2 regions of the Variovorax sp. HW608 genome follow, and region 2 is predicted to be linked to the other one. Evidence: predicted binding sites of a transcription regulator. Region 2 holds the regulator's gene; the other holds the start of a gene.
The links. The regulator LexA, encoded in region 2, represses DNA repair genes until DNA is damaged. The targets are predictions, from matches to a motif close to ACTGTATNNNNATACAGT.
Positions count from the first base shown of each region.

Region 1: a site for LexA is predicted at 5,947-5,964, ahead of VAR608DRAFT_RS23085 (PA0069 family radical SAM protein). Genes of this name have one in related genera too.

Region 1 is NZ_LT607803.1:4,871,220-4,881,183, reverse strand. Features, by position in the region: gene VAR608DRAFT_RS23115 (aldo/keto reductase) at 1-476, shown strand, start outside; gene VAR608DRAFT_RS23110 (amidohydrolase family protein) at 473-1,318, shown strand; gene VAR608DRAFT_RS23105 (S-(hydroxymethyl)glutathione dehydrogenase/class III alcohol dehydrogenase) at 1,363-2,469, shown strand; gene VAR608DRAFT_RS23100 (alpha/beta fold hydrolase) at 2,478-3,389, shown strand; gene fghA (S-formylglutathione hydrolase) at 3,386-4,258, shown strand; gene VAR608DRAFT_RS23090 (gluconokinase) at 4,286-4,804, opposite strand; gene VAR608DRAFT_RS23085 (PA0069 family radical SAM protein) at 4,836-5,930, opposite strand; gene VAR608DRAFT_RS23080 (DOPA 4,5-dioxygenase family protein) at 6,052-6,405, shown strand; gene VAR608DRAFT_RS23075 (glutathione S-transferase) at 6,418-7,074, opposite strand; gene VAR608DRAFT_RS23070 (polyhydroxyalkanoate depolymerase) at 7,188-8,405, shown strand; gene VAR608DRAFT_RS23065 (LysR family transcriptional regulator) at 8,409-9,380, opposite strand; gene add (adenosine deaminase) at 9,473-9,964, shown strand, end outside.
Region 2 is NZ_LT607803.1:5,684,042-5,694,005, reverse strand. Features, by position in the region: gene VAR608DRAFT_RS26935 (superoxide dismutase) at 1-576, opposite strand, end outside; gene xseA (exodeoxyribonuclease VII large subunit) at 627-1,940, opposite strand; gene VAR608DRAFT_RS26925 (MotA/TolQ/ExbB proton channel family protein) at 2,252-2,884, shown strand; gene VAR608DRAFT_RS26920 (ExbD/TolR family protein) at 2,887-3,312, shown strand; gene lpxK (tetraacyldisaccharide 4'-kinase) at 3,309-4,298, shown strand; gene VAR608DRAFT_RS26910 (Trm112 family protein) at 4,279-4,461, shown strand; gene kdsB (3-deoxy-manno-octulosonate cytidylyltransferase) at 4,458-5,234, shown strand; gene adk (adenylate kinase) at 5,395-6,051, shown strand; gene VAR608DRAFT_RS26895 (asparaginase) at 6,090-7,091, opposite strand; gene lexA (transcriptional repressor LexA) at 7,166-7,840, shown strand; gene VAR608DRAFT_RS26885 (hypothetical protein) at 7,985-8,326, shown strand; gene VAR608DRAFT_RS26880 (D-2-hydroxyacid dehydrogenase family protein) at 8,414-9,421, shown strand; gene VAR608DRAFT_RS26875 (MFS transporter) at 9,418-9,964, shown strand, end outside.

The DNA of each region.
Region 1 (9,964 bases), 810 kb from region 2:
ATGAATGGCAGGCCTGCTGCGACGCCCTGCGCGAAGGCGACTTCGACTGCCTGATGCTGGCCGGCCGCTATACGCTGCTCGACACCTCCGCCGCGGCCGAACTGGTGCCGATGTGCAGCGCCAAGGGCGCGCGGCTCGTCCTCGCGGGCGTCTTCAATTCGGGCATCCTCGCGAGCGCCAACGGCGTTGCGGCCGACGCGCGCTTCGACTACCGGCCAGCGGATCGGCAGGTGCGCGACAAGGCCGCGCACATCGCGCGCATCTGCAACGAGTTCGGCGTGGCGCTCCCGGCCGCCGCCCTGCAGTTCGCGCTGGCCTGCCGCTCGGCCGCGGCGGTGGTGGTCGGCGCCCGCAGCGCCGCCGAGATCGCGCAGAACGTCGCGCATCGCGATGCGCCGATCCCCGCCGCGTTGTGGGAAGCGCTCGTCGTCGAAGGCCTGCTGCCCGCCGGCCTGCCACCAGGGAGTTGGCCATGAGCGTTGTCCGAGTCGATGCCCATCAGCACTACTGGTCACTGGCGCACCGCGACTATGGCTGGCTGCGCGACACGCCCGAGTTGCACGCCATCCATCGCGACTTTGCACCGGAAGATCTGGCGCCGCTGCTGGACGACAGCGGCATCGACGCCACCGTGCTGGTCCAGGCCGCGCCGTCCGAGGCCGAAACCGCGCGCCTGCTCGCCATCGCGGCCGATCCGGCAAGCCGCGTCCGCGCGGTGGTCGGCTGGACCGACCTCGCCGCCGACGACGCGCCGCGACGCATCAGCCGCCTCGCGCAGGAACCGTTGCTCAAGGGCCTGCGGCCCATGCTGCAGGACCTGCCGGACCCGGAGTGGATCCTCGACACGCGCCTCGAACCCGCCATCCGGACCATGACCGAGCTGGGCCTTTGCCTGGATCTGCTGATCAGGCCACACCAGATCGACGCCGCGACGAAGTTCGCCTTGCGCCACCCGCTGCTGCCGATGGTGATCGACCACGCGGCCAAGCCCGATATCGCGAACGGGCGGTTCGAGCCGTGGGCGAGCCAGATCGCGGCCTTCGCGCAGTCCACCCGCGTGAGCTGCAAGCTCTCGGGGCTCGCGACCGAGGCCGGCGCCGACTGGGATGCGGCCGCGCTGCGACCTTACGTCGATCACCTCATCAGCCACTTCGGTCCCTCGCGCCTCCTGTGGGGCAGCGACTGGCCGGTGCTCAACCTCGCGGGCAGCTATGGGCAATGGCATGCGGCATCGCTCGAACTGCTGGCCGGGCTTTCTTCTCTCGAGCTGGAGCAGATTCTGGGCACGAACGCGTCAACCTTCTATGGCATAAAGTGAGGCCCGGGCGCCGTCCGCCCCGCATCCAATACCTCGCTCCACCCATGAAAACCAAAGCCGCCGTCGCCTGGAAATCCGCTTCGCCCCTCGCCATCGAAACCGTCGATCTCGAAGGTCCGCGTTTCGGCGAGGTGCTGGTCGAGATCAAGGCCACCGGCATCTGCCATACCGACTACTACACGCTCTCTGGCGCCGACCCGGAAGGCATCTTCCCCGCCATCCTCGGCCATGAAGGCGCCGGCATCGTGGTCGACGTCGGCCCGGGCGTGACCACGCTCAAGAAGGGCGACCACGTCATCCCGCTGTACACGCCCGAGTGCCGGCAGTGCAAGTTCTGCCTCTCGCGCAAGACCAACCTCTGCCAGCTCATCCGCGGCACCCAGGGCAAGGGCCTGATGCCCGACGGCACCAGTCGCTTCAGCATCGACGGCAAGCCCATCTTCCACTACATGGGCACGAGCACCTTCAGCAACTACACGGTGGCGCCCGAGATCTCGCTCGCCAAGATCCGCGAGGACGCGCCCTTCGACAAGGTCTGCTACATCGGCTGCGGCGTGACCACCGGCATCGGCGCCGTGATCTTCACGGCCAAGGTGGAAGCCGGCGCCAACGTGGTCGTGTTCGGCCTCGGCGGCATCGGGCTCAACGTGATCCAGGGCGCGAAGATGGTCGGCGCCGACAAGATCATCGGCGTCGACATCAACCCGGCGCGCGAAGCGATGGCCCGCAAGTTCGGCATGACGCACTTCCTGAACCCGAGGGAGCACGCGAACATCGTCGACTCGATCGTGCAGCTCACCGACGGCGGCGCGGACTACAGCTTCGAGTGCATCGGCAACACGCAGGTGATGCGCCAGGCGCTCGAATGCACGCACAAGGGCTGGGGCCGCAGCATCATCATCGGCGTGGCCGAAGCCGGCGCGGAGATCAGCACCCGCCCGTTCCAGCTCGTGACCGGCCGCAAGTGGGAAGGCTCGGCCTTCGGCGGCGCGCGCGGGCGCACCGACGTGCCGAAGATCGTCGACTGGTACATGGAAAACAAGATCAACATCGACGACCTGATCACGCACACCATGCCGCTGGAAAAGATCAACGAAGGCTTCGACCTCATGAAGCGCGGCGAGTCGATCCGCGGCGTCGTCATCTACTGAGCACCGCCGTGACGCGCATGGGCCCGCTCCGCACGATCCGAGCCGGCGTGCTCGAGGTGTCATATGTCGAGGCGGGACCGGCGGAAGGCCCGCCAGTGCTGCTGATGCACGGCTTTCCTTACGACATCCACAGCTACGTCGACGTCGCGCCGATGCTGGCGGCCGCGGGTTGCCGGGTGATCGTTCCGTACCTGCGCGGCTACGGCGGCACGCGCTTTTTGAGCGACGCGACGCCGCGTTCGGGCGAGCAGGCGGCGCTGGGCGCGGATCTGCTCGCGTTGCTCGATACGCTCGCGATCCCGAGCGCGGTGCTCGCCGGCTACGACTGGGGCGGCCGCGCCGCCTGCGTGGTGGCGGCGCTGTGGCCTGGGCGTTGCGCGGGGCTGGTCTCCTACAACAGCTACAACATCCAGGACATCGCGAAGGCGATGCAGCCGGACAGCGCCGAGAACGAGCACCGGCTCTGGTACCAGTACTACTTCCACAGCGAGCGCGGCCGTGCCGGGCTGGCGGCCGACCGGCGCGGCATCACCCGGCTCCTGTGGCGGCTCTGGTCGCCGACCTGGCGCTTCGACGACGCGACCTTCGAGCAGAGCGCGAAGGCCTTCGACCACCCCGACTTCGTCGACGTCGTGATCCACTCGTACCGCCACCGCTTCGGTCTGGTGCCGGGCGATCCGGCCTATGCGTCGATCGAAGCGAAGCTGGCGGCCCAGCCGGCCATCACGGTTCCGGCGATCACTTTCGACGGCGCCGACGACGGCGTCCGCTCGCCGGCCGATGCGTCGACGCATGCGCAGCGCTTTGCCGGACCGCGCTCGCACCGCGTGCTACCCGGCGTCGGCCACAACATGCCCCAGGAAGTCCCGCGCGTGTTCGCCGATGCCGTGCTCGAACTCATCCCTCGACCGAAAACATGACAGACAGCCTGAAGACGCTCTCCGAACACCGCTGCTTTGGCGGCACTCAACGCTTCCACGAGCACGACTCGCGCGAGATCGGGCTGCCGATGCGCTTTTCGGTGTTCCTGCCGCCACAGGCCGAACGCGGCCCGGTGCCCGCGGTGGTGTACCTCGCAGGCCTGACCTGCAACGAAGAGACCTTCATGATCAAGGCCGGCGCGCAGCGCGTTGCCGCCGAACTGGGCCTCGCGCTCATCGCGCCCGACACCAGCCCGCGCGGCCCCGAAGCCGAAGGCATCGAGGGCGCCACGGCGAGCTGGGATTTCGGCATCGGCGCCGGTTTCTACCTCGACGCCAGCGCCGAGCCGTGGGCAGACCACTGGCGCATGGAAAGCTGGATCGTCAACGAACTGCTGCCGCTGATCGCGCGCAGCATGCCGATCGACGGCAAGCGCATCGGCATCTTCGGCCATTCGATGGGCGGGCACGGCGCGCTGACCTTGGCGCTTCGGCATCCCGGCCGGTTCCGCTCGCTGTCGGCGCTGGCGCCGATCTGCGCGCCTTCGCAATGCCCATGGGGCCAGAAGGCGTTCGCCGGCTACCTGGGCCGCGACGACGAGACCTGGCTCGCGCACGACGCTTGCGCGCTGATGCAGTCGCAGACCGCGCCGCCCTATCCCGCGGGCATCCTCGTCGACCAGGGGCTGGCCGACAAATTCCTCGCCGAGCAATTGCGCCCGAAGCTGCTCGAAGCCGCCTGCCGCGCCGCGGGTCAGCCGCTCACGCTGCGGCGGCACGAGGGCTACGACCACGGCTATTACTTCATCCAGAGCTTCATCGCGGACCACCTCGCGCATCACGCGAGGACATTGCTCGGCGCGAAATGAGTGCGTCCGCGACCTGAGCCGGCCGGCTCAGATCCACGCCCGGACCTGCGCGACGAGCTGCGGGATCGGTGCGGTCGCGTCCACCGCCAGCACGCCCGGCTCGCCGACCGGCGACTCCAGCGTCGCGAACTGGTTGGCGACGAGGCTGGCCGGAAACATGTGCACCGCGGCGCGCTCGGCGACGCGCCGCTCGGCCTCCTGGCGTGACAGCGCCATGAAGACGAAGCGCAGCCCGGGCCGCGCGGCACGCAGGCGCTCGCGGTAGTCGCGCTTGAGCGCCGAGCAGGTCAGCACCGCGCCCGCCGCATGCCCGCCGAGTTCGCGGCCGAGCCGATCGAGCCAGCCGGCGCGATCGGCATCGGTGAGCGCGATGCCGGCGCGCATCTTGCGAACGCTTTCCGGCGCATGGAAGTCATCCCCCTCGATCAGCGGCAGGGCCAGTTCGCGCGCGAGCGCCGCGCCGAGGCTGGACTTGCCGCACCCCGAAACGCCCATGACCACCAGCCATCGGGCGACGTCTGTTCCGGGTGTGTAGGTCTGCTGCATGGTCGGCATTCTCGCCGAGCGGTCCACCGAGCTAGAAGAGACTGCCCTGCCCCGCTGCGCCAGGCGGCCGGAACGCGCTCAGGTCCAGCGGCGTGCGGTCGTTGCAGAAGCCGAGGCGCTTCGACGCCTTCTCGAAACGCTGGCGGATCAGCTCGGCCCAGACGCCGCTGCCCTTCATGCGCGTCGCGAAATCGGCGTCGTAGTCCTTGCCGCCGCGCATCTCGCGGATGCGTTCCATGATGCGGCCCGCGCGCTGCGGGTAGTGCAGCTCGAGCCACTGCTTGAAGAGCGGCGCGACCTCCCACGGCAGGCGAATCACGGTATAGAAGGCGCTGCGCGCGCCGGCGTCCCAAGCGGCTTCGAGCACCTGCTCCATGTCTTCGTTGACGAAGGGGATCTGCGGCCCCACGCTGACGCCTACCGGGACGCCCGCCTCGGCCAGCGTGCGCAGCGTCCGCAGCCGGCGGTGCGGCGCGGCCGCGCGCGGCTCGAGCTTGCGTGCGAGCTCGCCGTCGAGCGTGGTGACGGTGACGTAGACCGCCGCGAGATGCTCCGCGGCCATCGGTGCGATCAGGTCGAGGTCGTGCTCCACCGCGCTCGATTTGGTGATGATGCCGAAGGGATGGCGCGCTTCCTTCAGCACCTCGATCACCGAGCGCGTGAGGCGAAGCTCGCGCTCGATCGGCTGGTAGCAGTCGGTCGCGGTGCCGATGATGATCGGGCTCGGCTTGTAGCTCTTGCGCGCCAGCTCGGCCCGCAGCAGGTCGGCGACGTTGCGCTTGGCGATCAGCTTGGTCTCGAAATCGAGGCCCGGCGAGAGGTTGAGGTAGCTGTGCGTGGGGCGCGCGAAGCAGTAGATGCAGCCGTGCTCGCAACCGCGATAGGGGTTGAGCGAGGTGTCGAAGCTGATGTCCGGCGAATCGTTGTGGCTGAGCACGGACTTGGCGTCCTCGAAGCGGACCTCGGTGGCGAGCGGCGGCAGCTCATCGGCTTCGGCCGCGCCTTCCTCGAGCGTCCCCCAGCCGTCGTCGAAGGCATTGCGCGTGTCGCGCTCGAAGCGGTGCGCGAGCCGCGTGGCCGCGCCGCGGCCCTTGAGCGCGTGAACGGGAATGAAAACATCGGGCATGGCGATGGTTCGAAATACTGGATGAATTCACAGTATTTCACCATCTTGCCGCGCGTGCAGCAACTGGTTGTTTCAGCCGGGATTCTGGCGCTAAGCTGCGCCTTAGCCGCCGGACTTCCCCATGCCACGCCGCCCCGAAAACCTCTACCCGCAATACCACGCCCACATCTACTTCGGCCCCGCGACCGCCGCGCAGGCACGGCAGTTGGCCGAGGATGCGGGCCACAGCCTGCTCGTGGTGGTCGGCCGGGTGCACGAGAAGCTCGTCGGCCCGCATCCGCACTGGAGTTGCCAGATCGCCTTCGACGCGGCGGAATTCGACGAGGTCATCGAATGGCTCGATGCGCACCGCAACGGGCTCGACGTGTTCGTGCACGGCGTGACGGGCGACGACTACCTCGACCACACCGCGCACGCGATGTGGCTGGGCAACGAATCCAGCCTCGATCTGCGGATGTTCCGCAAGCCGGCCTGAGAGGCGGGCGGCTCAGAACTCGGCGTCGAGTTCGTCGATCTCTTCCGGCTCGGCCTTCGCGGCCTTGATCCACTCCTGCATCGCCGGCAGCTCGACGATGCGCTTGCAGTAGGCGGTGCAGGCCTTGTCCAGCGCGACGTCGTAGGTGATGAAGCGCGTGACCACCGGCGCGTACATCGCGTCCGCGATGCAGGGCGTCTCGCCGAACAGGAACGGCCCGCCGTAGGCCGAGAAGCATTCGCGCCAGATCGTGACGATGCGGTCGATGTCGGTCTGCGCGCGCGACCAGATCTTGAAGCCCGGGAAGCGCGCCTTGACGTTCATCGGCAGCGAGCCGCGCATCGAGGAGAAGCCCGAGTGCATCTCGCCGCAGATCGCCCGGCAGTGCGCGCGTGCCTTGGCATCGGCGGGCAGCAGGCCGGCCTTCGGCTTGATCTCGCCCAGGTACTCGCCGATCGCGAGGGTGTCCCAGACCTTGATGCTGCCATGCTGCAGCGAGGGCACCAGCATCGAGGACGAGAGCAGCAGCATCTCGGCCTTCATCGCCGGGTCGTCGGGCGGGATCACCTCTTCGGTGAATTCCAGCCCCGCCAGCTTGCACATCAGCCAGCCGCGCAGCGACCAGGCGCCGTAGTTCTTGCTGCTGATGGTAAGTACGGGTTTGGCCATGCATCGCTCCTGGTCCGCCGGATCGGCGGTGCAGTCGTGCAAGGCCTGTGCCAGAAAGGTGCACCGCGCGCCGCTCGTGCACGACTGGCCCGCAACTTGCCTGCAACCCGTGCATGCTGTATCGCGCCTACCAAACCCACGCCGACCTGTTCTCGCCGACGCGGCTCACGGCGCAGGTCCTCGGCAAGGCGCTTTGGAACGACAAGGCGGACCGCAGCCTGACCCGCCGCGTCGCCTCGGCCATGGAGGTCTTTTCGCGCATGCGGCTCACCCACACGCGGCCGCCCTACGGCATCGAGCGCGTGGTGGTCGACGGCAAGGAAGTGGCGGTGCATGAAGAGGCGGCGCTGGTCACGCCCTTCGGCACGCTGCTGCACTTCCGCAAGGAGTCCAATGCGGTGCATCCGCCGGTGCTGCTGGCTGCACCACTATCGGGCCATTTCGCGACGCTTCTGCGCGAAACCGTGCGCACGCTCCTGCGCGACCACGACGTGTACGTGACCGACTGGCACAACGCGCGCGACGTGCCGATCTGGCACGGCGGCTTCGGCCTGGACGACTACACGCTGCGGATCATCGATTTCCTCGAGGCGATCGGCCCCGGCGTGCACATGGTGGCAGTCTGCCAGCCCTGCGTCGCGGCGCTCGCCGCCACCGCGCTGATGGCCGAGGACGACAACCCCTCGACCCCGCGCAGCCTCACGCTGATGGCCGGGCCGGTGGATTGCCGGGTCAACCCGACGATGGTGAACAAGCTCGCGAACGACCGGTCGATCGGCTGGTTCGAGCGCAACCTGATCAGCTACGTGCCCTGGCCGCACGCCGGCATGATGCGGCGCGTGTACCCGGGCTTCCTGCAATTGAGCGCCTTCATGAGCATGAACCCGGACCGCCACAAGCAGCAGTTCGCGAAGCTCTACCAGCACCTCGTGGACGGCGAGATCGAGCAGGCCGACACCATCCGCACCTTCTACGACGAGTACCTCGCGGTCAACGACCTGCCGGCGGAGTTCTATCTGGAAACCGTCGAGCGCGTGTTCCAGACCTACGACCTGCCGCGCGGCGAACTCACGGTCGGCGAGCGCAGGATCGACCCAGCCGCCATCCGGCGCACCGCGCTGCTCACGGTCGAAGGCGAGCGCGACGACATCTGCTCGGTCGGCCAGACGGTGGCGGCGCAGGACCTGTGCACCAGCGTGCGCCCCTATCTCAAGACCCATCACCTGCAGGCGGGCGTCGGGCACTACGGCGTGTTCAGCGGCAGCAAGTGGAACACGCAGATCTATCCGCGCGTGCGCGAGACGATCCACACAGCGACCGAGCTCCACTGAGGCTCAGGCGCCGCGCTTGCGCGGCGGGCGAAGACGCCGCGGTGCAATGCCATCGGCGGGTGACGGCAGGCTCTGCCGCAGATGCGCGATCAGCGCCTCGGCCATCACGTTGCGCATCGGCCCCGGAAGATGCACCAGCACCACGCGCCGCTCGATGTTCGGCTTGCGCAGCGGCAGCACCACCAGTTCGTCATCGCCCAGCGACGAGGTGTAGAGCTTGGGCATCAACCCGAGCGCGAGGCCGCCGCGCACCAGCGCGTAGAGCGTCTCCGAGTAGCTGACGCGATACGGCTCGGCGCCCTGCGCGAACTGGGCGCGCGCCGGATCGCCCAGCGCAGGCATGCTGCCGCTCTCGAACAGCACGAGCCGCTCGCCACCGATGGCTTCCCAGTCCGCCTCGCCCGCCTGCGCGAGCGGATGGTCGCGCCGCACCACGAGCACCAGCGGATCGCGGAACAGGTCCACGCAGACGAGCCCGCCCGGCGGCTCGGTGATGGCTGCGACCGCCATGTCGAGCTGCCCGCTGCGCACTTCGGCCAGGAGCGTGTTCGAGGGCGCGTCGCGCCAGCCGAATTCGACCTGCCGCGCCGCATCGCCGCGCTGGAAGTCGCCGACCGCCGCCGCGACCCGGCCGCTCGCGGAAGGGATGACGCCGATGCGCACGAACGCGCGTCCGCGCTGCACCGTGTGCTCGATGTCGCGCAGCGCCACGTCGAAGGTGTTGACCAGGAAATCGGTGCGCGCAAGCACCTCGGCGCCCAGCGGCGTGAGTTCGAGCCGGTGCGTGGAACGCGTCAGCAGCTCGGCGCCGAGCAGCTTCTCCATCTGCTTGATCGCATTGCTGAGCGCGGGCTGCGTGATGGACAGCCGCTTCGCCGCGCGGCCGAACTGGCCTTCCTCCACCAGCACCGAGAAGAACCGCAACTGGCGCAGCGTGAGCGCGCGCAGGGAGGAGGAAAGCTGCGTATTCGCCATTGGATTCGGACCGGATTGCCATCAGTCGGCTGAATCAAATTATAGAAATTCAAAATTTTCCTTATCGCCGCATCGTGCCTAGACTGCGCGCCATGACACAAGCCGCAGCCGTTCCGGCATCGCCCCTGGAATCGTTCCTCCACGCGATTCCGAAGGTCGAACTGCACTGCCATCTGTTCGGCACTGTGCGCAAGGACACTTTCATCGACCTCAACCGGCGCGCCGGCAAGCCGCTGCGGGGCGACGAGATCGAGGCTTTCTATACGCGCGGCGAGAAGCCCGTCGGCGTGTTGCGCGTGCTGCGGGCGCTCGATTCGGAACTGGTGCGCAGCGCCGACGACCTGCACCGGCTCACGCTCGAATACCTGGAAGACGCCGCACGCCACAACGTGCGTTATGGCGAGTTCTTCTGGAACCCGACCGGCACGGTGCACGAATCCGGCATCGACTACCGCAAGGCGCAGGACGCGATCGTGCGCGCGATCCACGACGCGAAGCGGCAGTTCGGCATCACCGGCCGCCTGATCGCCGCGATCGACCGCGAGGCCAGCCCCGAGGCCGCCGTCGAGATGGTGCAGTGGGTC
Region 2 (9,964 bases):
GAAGTTCTTCTCGACGAAGCCCCAGTTCACGAGCTTGGCGAGGAAGGTCTCGACGAACTTCTGGCGCAGGTTGCGGTAGTCGATGTAGTAGGCATGCTCCCAGACGTCGACGGTCAGCAGCGCCTTGTCGGCGGTGGTGAGCGGCGTACCGGCGGCGCCGGTGTTCACGATGTCGACGGAGCCGTCCGCCTTCTTCACCAGCCAGGTCCAGCCGGAACCGAAGTTGCCGACCGCCGACTTGACGAAGGCTTCCTTGAAGGCCGCGTAGTTGCCCCACTTGGCGTCGATCGCCTTGGCCAGCGCGCCGCTCGGCTCGCCGCCGCCCGCGGGCTTCATGCAGCTCCAGAAGAAGGTGTGGTTCCAGATCTGGGCCGCGTTGTTGTAGATGCCGCCGCTGGACTTCTTGACGATGTCCTCGAGCGTCATGTTCTCGAACTCCGTGCCCTTCTGCAGGTTGTTCAGATTCACGACGTAGGCGTTGTGGTGCTTCCCGTAGTGGTACTCGAGAGTCTCCTTGGAGTACTCAGGTGCCAGCGCGTCCATCGGGTATGGCAGGGGAGGAAGAACGTGTTCCATGCTTTTTCTCTCTCGGGTTGGTTGTGGGATGGCTGATTCTAGAAAGGAAATCACGGCCCTGACGTCGGACGCATTCCCTTGGGCTGCGTTTGCAGGACCTTCAGATCGGCGCGGCCGTCGGCCAGATGCGCCTGCACCTGGTCGCCGACGGCAAGTCGATCGACGCTGGTGACAGCATGCCCTTGCACGTCCGTGATGAGCGCATAGCCCCGCTGGAGCACGAGCTCCGGATCCAGCAGCTTCAATCGCAGCGATGCACGGTTCAGCAGTTCCTGATGACGGTCGAGCGTCATTCGAAGCCGGGACGGCAAGCCGGCCTGCAGCACCTGCTGAGCATGGGCGAGCCGCGCCGTCTTCGCCTGCAAGGCGAAGTGCATGCGCTGGGCATGGTGCGCGAGACGCAGACGCTGGCGCCCCACCAGTTCCGAGGGACGGCCGAGCCGCCCGGCCGCAAGATCCAGCCGTTGGCTCGACGCATCGAGCCTCGCGAGGATCGCGCCGCGCAAGCGCTCTTCGATCAGCGCCAGCGCACCGAGCCAGAGATCGCGCGGCGCCGCCACGAGCTCCGCGGCGGCGGTCGGCGTCGGCGCGCGAACGTCGGCGCAGAAATCGGCGATCGTGAAGTCGGTCTCATGGCCGACACCGCTGATGAGGGGCACCGGGCTGCGGACGATCGTCCGCGCCAGTGCCTCGTCGTTGAACGCCCAGAGATCCTCGATCGACCCGCCGCCACGCACCAGCAGGATGACGTCGACCTGCGGCTCGAGAGCGTAGAGCGCCTCCAGCGAACGCACGAGCTCCGCCGGCGCACCCGCCCCCTGCACCGCCGCCGGCACCAGCACCACCGGAATGTGCGGCACGCGCCGGCGCAGCGCCGTCACCACGTCGTGCAGCGCGGCGGCACCGAGCGAGGTCACGAGTCCGATGGACCGCGGCATCGCCGGCAGCGGACGCTTTCGCGCCGTGTCGAAGAGCCCTTCTGCCTCCAGCTTGGCCTTGCGCTGGAGGAACTGCTCGAACAGCGCACCCTGCCCCGCCCGACGCAGGCTCTCGACGATCAGTTGAAGATCGCCACGCGGCTCGTAGAGCCCGAGCCGGCCGCGCACTTCGACCTGGTCGCCGTCGCGCGGTGCGAAGTCCAGCAGGCCCGCCGCGCGGCGGAACATGGCGCAGCGCAGCTGCCCGTTCTGATCCTTCAGCGAGAAGTAGCAGTGGCCGCTCGAGGCCCTCGAAAAGCCCGAGATCTCGCCTTTGACGGCGACCGGATTGAAGCGCGCCTCGAGCGCATCCGCAATGGCTCGACACAGGGCGCCCACGGCCCAGACCCGCACGCCGCCCGCAGGTGTTTGCTCACGTTCATTCATGCCGCATCGCTGTGACAGGGTGCGAATCTTCCACAAGCGTCCGTGCGGCCCCATGGCGCGGCGCCGCATACGCAACACAGGCACATGTTCTCGTACAAGCCATTGATTTCATTAAGGAAAGTGCTGCTCAAATATCGCTCGATCCAGCGCCGCGCCCATCCGGCGCGGCTCCGGCCAAGTTGCCCTGCGTGTTAATCACAAAGTTATCCACAGTTTCTGTGCGTCGACGCCTACACGCGAAGGACACCGAAACATGCGCCGGCTCGGTAGATAATCGCCGCGCATTTGCAGTCGATGGGCCGGAGGAATATTTGTTTTCCATCATAGTTGCTGCGGGCTGGCCGATCTGGCCGCTGCTCGCTTGTTCGATCATTGGCCTGGCGCTTGTCATCGAGCGGTTTACCAGCCTGAAGACCTCGAAAGTCTTGCCACCCAAATTGCTCGATGAGGCCATCGCAGTCTCGCGCAATTCCGTTCCGGCCCCGGATGTCGTGACGAAGCTGGAACACAATTCCAGCCTCGGCGAAGTCCTTGCGGCCGGCTTTCGTGCACTGAACTCCAACCCCGCCTCGAGCGAGGACGATCTGCGCGTCTCGATGGAGGCCGCCGGCCGCATGGTGGCACATCGGCTCGAACGCTATCTGCCGGCGCTCGCAACGATCGCATCCGCCGCGCCGCTCCTGGGCCTGCTCGGCACCGTGATCGGAATGATCGAGATCTTCGGCTCGCAGTCCCCGGCCAGCGGCGCGGTCGGCTCCGGCAACCCCGCCCAGCTCGCGCACGGCATTTCGATCGCGCTCTACAACACGGCCTTCGGACTGATCATCGCGATCCCGACGCTCATCTTCTGGCGCTATTTCCGCAGCCGGGTCGATGAGTACCTGCTGAACCTCGAGCTCGCGGGCGAGCGCTTCGCTCGTCACCTGAACACGCTGCGCCGATGAGGATGCACTTCCGCCACGGCTCGCGCGAGGAGCCCGAGATCAACCTGATCCCGTTCATCGACGTCCTGCTCGTCGTGTTGATCTTCCTCATGCTGTCGACCACCTACAGCAAGTTCACCGAAATGCAGCTGCGGCTGCCGGTGGCCGATGCCGAGGCGCAGCGCGACTACCCCAAGGAAGTGATCGTCGCCGTGTCGGCCGATGGGCGCTACTCGGTCAACAAGACGCCCCTGCCCGAGCGCAGCGTCGAGGCGGTCACCGCCGCCCTCGCCGCCGCGGCCAGCGGCGCGAAGGACAACGTGGTCATCATCAGCGCCGACGCCAGCGCGGCGCATCAATCCGTGATCACCGTCATGGAGGCCGCGCGGCGCGCGGGCCTCATGCAGATCACCTTCGCCACGCAGTCGGCCGCCCAGGCGGGACGATAGCCTTGGCTTCGTTGCAGCAGGCCTGGCTGCGACGCGGCGCGGCGGCGTGGCTGCTGTGGCCCCTGTCCCTCCTCTACGGCGGGCTCACGGCCTTCCGGCGCACCCTTTTCCGACTCGGCATCCTGCGAACGGAGCGCCTTGGGGTGCCGGTCGTGGTGGTCGGCAACGTCATCGCCGGCGGATCGGGAAAGACACCGGTCGTCATGGCCATCGTGCGCCGTCTGCAGTCGCAGGGCATCCGGGTGGGCGTGGTGTCGCGCGGCTATGGCCGATCGTCGACCGGTTGCCGTGAAGTACTGGACGACAGCGCAGCCGCCGACGCCGGCGACGAGCCCTTGCTGATACGACGTTCGACCGCCGCCCCCGTGTTCGTCGCGAAGCGGCGCGTCGAGGCCGGACGCGCCCTTCGCGCGCGTCATCCCGACACGCAGGTCATCGTCAGCGATGACGGCCTGCAACACCTTGCGATGGCGCGCGATGTCGAGATCTGCGTCTTCGATGACCGCGGCATCGGCAACGCCTGGCTGCTTCCCGCGGGACCGCTGCGCGAGAAGTGGCCGCGCCCTTGCGATCTCGTTCTGCATACCGGCCGGCATCCGGCTTTCGCGGGCTTCACGGCCGCGCGGTCGCTCGCGGACTACGCGCTCAGGAGCGACGGCACCCGGGTGCCGCTGACCGAACTCGCCGACCAGCGGCTCGCAGCCGTCGCCGCGATCGCCAAGCCCGAGGCCTTCTTCGACATGCTGGGACAGCGCGCGCTGCGCCTCGAGCGGCGCATCGCGCTGCCGGACCATCACGATTTCGAGGACTGGACGCCCTCGGCAACGCAGGGCTGCACGGTGCTGTGCACCGAAAAGGACGCCGTGAAACTGTGGCGCAAGGCGCCCGATGCGCTCGCGGTGCCGCTGCTGTTCGAGCCCGAGGCCGCCTTCTTCTCGGCGCTCGACGCAAAGCTATCATCGGCCGATGGACACCAAGCTGCTTGAACTGCTCGTCTGCCCCGTGACCAAGGGCCCGCTCACCTGGAACCCCGAAAAGCAGGAACTCGTCTCGCGCAGCGCACGTCTGGCCTACCCGGTGCGCGACGGCATTCCGGTGCTGCTCGAAAACGAGGCGCGCCCCCTGACCGACGAAGAACTGGGCCTTTGATCTTGAGCACGAAGTTCGTCGTCCTGATCCCCGCCAGGCTCGCCTCGACCCGGCTGCCGGACAAGCCGTTGGCCGACATCGCCGGTCTGCCCATGGTGGTGCGCGTGGCGCAGCGCGCACGGGAATCGGCTGCCGAGCGCGTCGTGGTGGCAGGTGATGACGCCCGAATCATCGAGGCCTGCGAAGCGCACGGCGTCGAAGCGCTGCTCACGCGCAAGGACCACGCCAGCGGCAGCGATCGCCTGTCGGAAGCCTGCACCCGGCTTGGCCTTGCGGACGATGCGATCGTGGTCAACGTCCAGGGCGACGAGCCCCTGATCGAGGCCTCGCTCATCGACGCCGTGGCCCGGACGCTGTCGGAGCACCCCGGCGCGGCAATGAGCACCGCGGCGCATGCCATCGATTCGCCGGAGGAATTCGCCAATCCCAACGTCGTCAAGACCGTCCTGGACGCGAGCGGCTACGCGCTCTACTTCAGCCGCGCGCCGATCCCATGGTGGCGCGACGGCTTCGCCGATGGCGGGCCGAAGAAGCTGCCGCCCTCGCCGCCGGCATTGCGGCACATCGGGATCTACGGCTACCGGGCCGGTTTCGTGCGGCAGTTTCCGACCCTTCCCGCGGCGCCGGTCGAAGGCACGGAGGCGCTCGAACAACTGCGCGCGCTCTGGCACGGCCACCGCATCGCGGTGCACGTCAGCGAGCATGCGCCCGGCCCCGGCATCGACACGCCGGACGATCTCGCGCGCGTGCGGGCCCTCTTCGCTGCGGGTTAGGGCCTGATCACGCTATTCCGGGGATCGCGGAATAGCGTGATCAGGCCTTAACCGCCGGCCCCGCCGGGGGGCCATGCTATCCTCGAAGGAACTCCGCCATTGACGCCACTCGTGATCAGCACGGCGCGACAGAAATCCAAGAAAACCTTCCGAGGACACCATGAGACTGATATTGTTGGGCGCGCCCGGGGCGGGCAAAGGCACACAGGCGGCCTTCATCTGCCAGAAGTACGGCATCCCCCAGATCTCCACCGGCGACATGCTTCGCGCGGCCGTCAAGGCCGGCACGGCGCTGGGCAAGCAGGCTGAAGCCGTGATGGCCTCCGGTGCGCTGGTCAGCGACGACCTGATCATCAACCTCGTCAGGGAACGCATCGCACAGCCCGATTGCGCGCAGGGCTTCCTGTTCGATGGCTTTCCGCGGACCATCCCGCAGGCCGAGGCGATGCGGGCCGCTGGCGTGAAGCTCGACTACGTTCTCGAGATCGACGTCCCCTTCTCCGACATCATCGAACGCATGAGCGGCCGCCGCTCGCATCCGGCATCGGGCCGCACCTACCACGTGAAGTTCAACCCGCCGAAGGTCGACGGCAAGGACGACGTGACCGGTGAGACCCTGATCCAGCGCGAGGACGACAAGGAAGAAACGGTCCGCAAGCGCCTCGACGTCTACAGCCAGCAGACCCGCCCGCTGGTCGACTACTACTCCCAGTGGGCCAAGGTCGAGCCCGCCGCGGCGCCGAAGTACCGCTCCATCAGCGGCGTGGGCAGCGTCGACGACATCACCCAGCGTGCCCTGACCGCCCTTGGCAGTTGATCGGGCCGGGCTGCGGCGCAGCCCGCGGCCGAACTAGACTAGCCCCCCTCGATCCGGCCGGACGCGCTTGCAGCCAGGAGTTCGAGCGCCAGGGCGATCCGCGCCTTGACCGGTGTGAGTGCGCCTGCATCTCGCAGCGACTCGTCCGGCTTCGCCAGGATGCGTCCCTGCATGCAACGGGTCGCGCGCACCACGGCAATTCCTTCGGCCTGCGCGCGCAGCGCCGCGGCCTCCAACGCGTGGTGCAAGGTGCCGTTGCCCGTCGCTGCGAGCACAAGGCCCTGGACGGCATCGGCGCTGCCTCGCTTGCGCTCGGCGATCAATGCATCGACGATCGCGCCGCGCGCTTCGGCGTGGCTCACCACGATCTCGACGCGCGGCAATGACACGGCACCTGCAACGCGGTCGAATACCTGGGTTGCAGCATGCGGCGCGGGCCAGTTGCGCAGCACCCGAAGCGCACCCTCTTCCACGTACGCCAACGGACCCCCATCGCCCGAGTCGAAGGCGTCGACGCGGTAGGTGTGAACCTTCTGGACATCGAACGCGCTGTGGACGGTGCCCGCACAGACCGCGACGACGCCTCGCACGCCCGCTGTCGCAGCGACCACGATCGCATCGCGCACGTTCTGCGGCCCATCGGGCGCCAGCGCAGTCGCCGGACGCATCGCGCAGGTAAGCACCACCGGCTTGGAAGGCGCGAGGACCGATTGGAGAAAAAAGGCCGTCTCCTCCAGCGTGTCGGTCCCGTGGGTGATGACGACGCCCGCCACATCCGCCTTCGCGAGCCAGTGGGCGCATCTTTGCGCCAGCGTCTGCCAGATCGCGAAGCTCATGTCCTTGCTGTCGACCTGCGCGACCTGCTCGGCCAGCAGCGCAATGCCCTCGGGCGCATCGATGCCTCCCAAAAGCTCCGAGACGCCGACCTCACCCGCGGTGTAGCCGATGTTGTCGCCTGCACGGCCGGCGCGTCCCGCAATCGTGCCGCCCGTGCCCAGAACGACGACCCGGCGCGTGCCGCCTTGAATGTTTTCGCCCATTGCTTGCCAATCCCAGGGAAACTGGTTAAAAATACAGGTACTGGATATGCAGCCAGTCCCTTTCAGGAGCCATCATGCAGTTCGCCGTCAAGCTTACCGCCCGTCAGCAGCAGATTCTGGACTTGATTCAAAGCGCCATCGCGCGCACCGGCGCCCCGCCGACGCGCGCCGAAATCGCGGCCGAGCTGGGCTTCAAGTCGGCCAATGCGGCTGAAGAGCACCTGCAAGCCCTGGCCCGCAAGGGCGTGATCGAGCTGGTGAGCGGCACTTCGCGCGGCATCCGGCTCAAGGGCGAGGCCCTGCGCGCGCTCAACGAATCGCGCAACAACCAGTATTCGCTGTCCCTGCCCGGCATGGCCCAACTCGCCCTGCCGCTGATCGGGCGTGTCGCCGCCGGCTCGCCCATCCTGGCGCAGGAGCACATCGACCAGACCTACTACGTCGAGAACACGCTCTTCCAGCGTCAGCCCGACTACCTCCTCAAGGTGCGCGGCATGTCGATGCGCGACGCCGGCATCATGGACGGCGACCTTCTCGCGGTGCAGGCCACCAAAGAGGCGCGCAACGGCCAGATCGTGGTTGCCCGCCTCGGCGACGAGGTCACCGTCAAGCGTCTCAAGCGCAACAAGCAAGTCATCGAGCTGCACGCAGAAAATCCCGACTACCCGACGATCGTTGTCCAGCCCGGCGAACCCTTCGAGATCGAAGGCCTTGCGGTCGGCCTGATCCGCAACACGATGTTGATGTAGCCCTCCATGCAGGCGAACGCGACGAAAGCGCATTCGCCTCATCACCGGCCGCGACAGGTGGCGGGCGTATGGCATTGGCCATCACCCTGTCGGGGCAATGAAAGCAATCCTGCCTGTGTTCAACCTCTACCTATCGGAGTTCACATGGGAATCGCTCTTCTCAGCATCGTCGACCTGTTCACGCCCCTGCAGTCGCTGGCCGATCGCTGGATGCCGGCACGGCGCTCGCGTCACATCAATTCATCAGGGCTGCGCTATGTCGGCGTTCGGCCGAGTTGCGCGTCGCGGCAGAGCCCGGCAGGCCGGGATGCGTCCGCCAGCATGCGTCCGCTGCGAGTGGTCCGCACGGTCGATGCACAGCAGCCCAACCGGCACCCGGGCCGCGTGGTGATCTCCGGTCGCATGGCGGATGTCTGCGCAGAGCTCGATCGCCTGGTCGCACTGGAAGCCGCGGACACGGCCCGCCACTACGCTCGCATGCATTGATTCCCCCCACCCGGCGTTGCGTGCATTGCCCGACGCCGGGCAACGCACCGACACAGCCTGCGAGTCGTGCAAGGCACAATGCAAACCATGAACATTGTGATCCTCGACGACTACCAGGACGCGGTACGCAAGCTGCAGTGCGCCTCCAAGCTCGACGCCTATGCGGCCAAGGTCTACACGAACACGGTCAAGGGTATCGGTCAGCTCTCGGTTCGCCTCAAGGATGCCGAGGTGATCGTGCTGATCCGCGAGCGCACCCACATCTCGCGGCAGTTGATCGAGAAGCTGCCCAAGCTGAGGCTCATCTCCCAGACCGGCCGCGTCGGCAGCCACATCGACGTGAACGCCTGTTCCGAGCTCGGCATTGCGGTGGCCGAAGGCACCGGATCCCCGCAAGCGCCGGCTGAACTCACATGGGCGCTGATCATGGCGGCGATGCGTCGCCTGCCCCAGTACATCAGCAACCTGAAGCACGGCGCCTGGCAGCAGTCGGGGCTCAAGTCGGGCTCCATGCCGCCGAATTTCGGACTGGGCTCGGTGCTCAAGGGCAAGACGCTTTGCGTCTGGGGCTACGGACGGATCGGTCAGCTCGTCGCGCGCTACGGCCAGGCCTTCGGCATGCAGGTGGTCATCTGGGGGCGCGAGCAGAGTCTGGCCAAGGCACGGTCCGACGGCTTTCAGGTGGCGCCGAATCGCGAAACCTTCTTCGCCGCGGCGGATGTGCTGTCGCTCCATCTCCGACTCACGGAGGAAACCCGTGGCCTCGTGACGCTCGAGGACCTGTCCCGCATGAAGCCGACCTCCCTGTTCGTGAACACCTCGCGTGCCGAACTGGTGGAGCAGGACGCGCTCCTTGCGGCGCTCAATCGCGGCCGGCCGGGCCTGGCGGCGGTCGACGTCTTCGAGAGCGAACCGCCGCTGCAGGGCCACGCCCTGCTCCGGCTCGAGAATTGCATCTGCACGCCCCACATCGGCTATGTCGAGCAGGAGAGCTACGAGATGTACTTCGGGCAGGCCTTCGACAATGTGGTGAGCTTCATCAAGGGCAACCCGACCAACATCGTCAACCCCGGCGCGCTGCAGGTCCGCCGTTGAAGCGGCCTGTCCTGCCGGCCGCCTTGTGGGCCCTGCTGGCGGGCAACTTCGTGATCGGCACGGGTGTCATGGTGGTGCCCGGCACGCTCAACGAGCTCAGTTCTTCGCTCCAGGTCAGCGCGGCGACTGCCGGCCAGTTGATCACGGCGGCGGCGGCCGTGATGTGCGTCGGCGCCCCGTTGCTTGCCGCGGTGGTCGCCGGTTGGGACCGGCGCGTACTGCTCGCCTGCACGATGCTCTGGTATGCCTGCGGCCATCTGCTCGCGACCTTGATGCCCACCTTCGGCGCGCTGCTGCCGGTCCGCATGTTGACGGTGATCGCTCCGGCGATCTTCACGGCGCAGGCCGCCGCCTGCGCGGGACTGCTGGCGCCGCCCGAGCAACGCGGGCGTGCAGTGACCTTCGTCTTCCTGGGCTGGTCCATGGCTTCGGTGCTGGGGCTGCCTCTCGGCGCCCTGATCGGAGGCCACCTCGGCTGGCGAGCGGCCTTCGCCACCATCGCGCTGCTGTCGTTGGCGAGCGCGACCTGGATCTGGGTGAAGC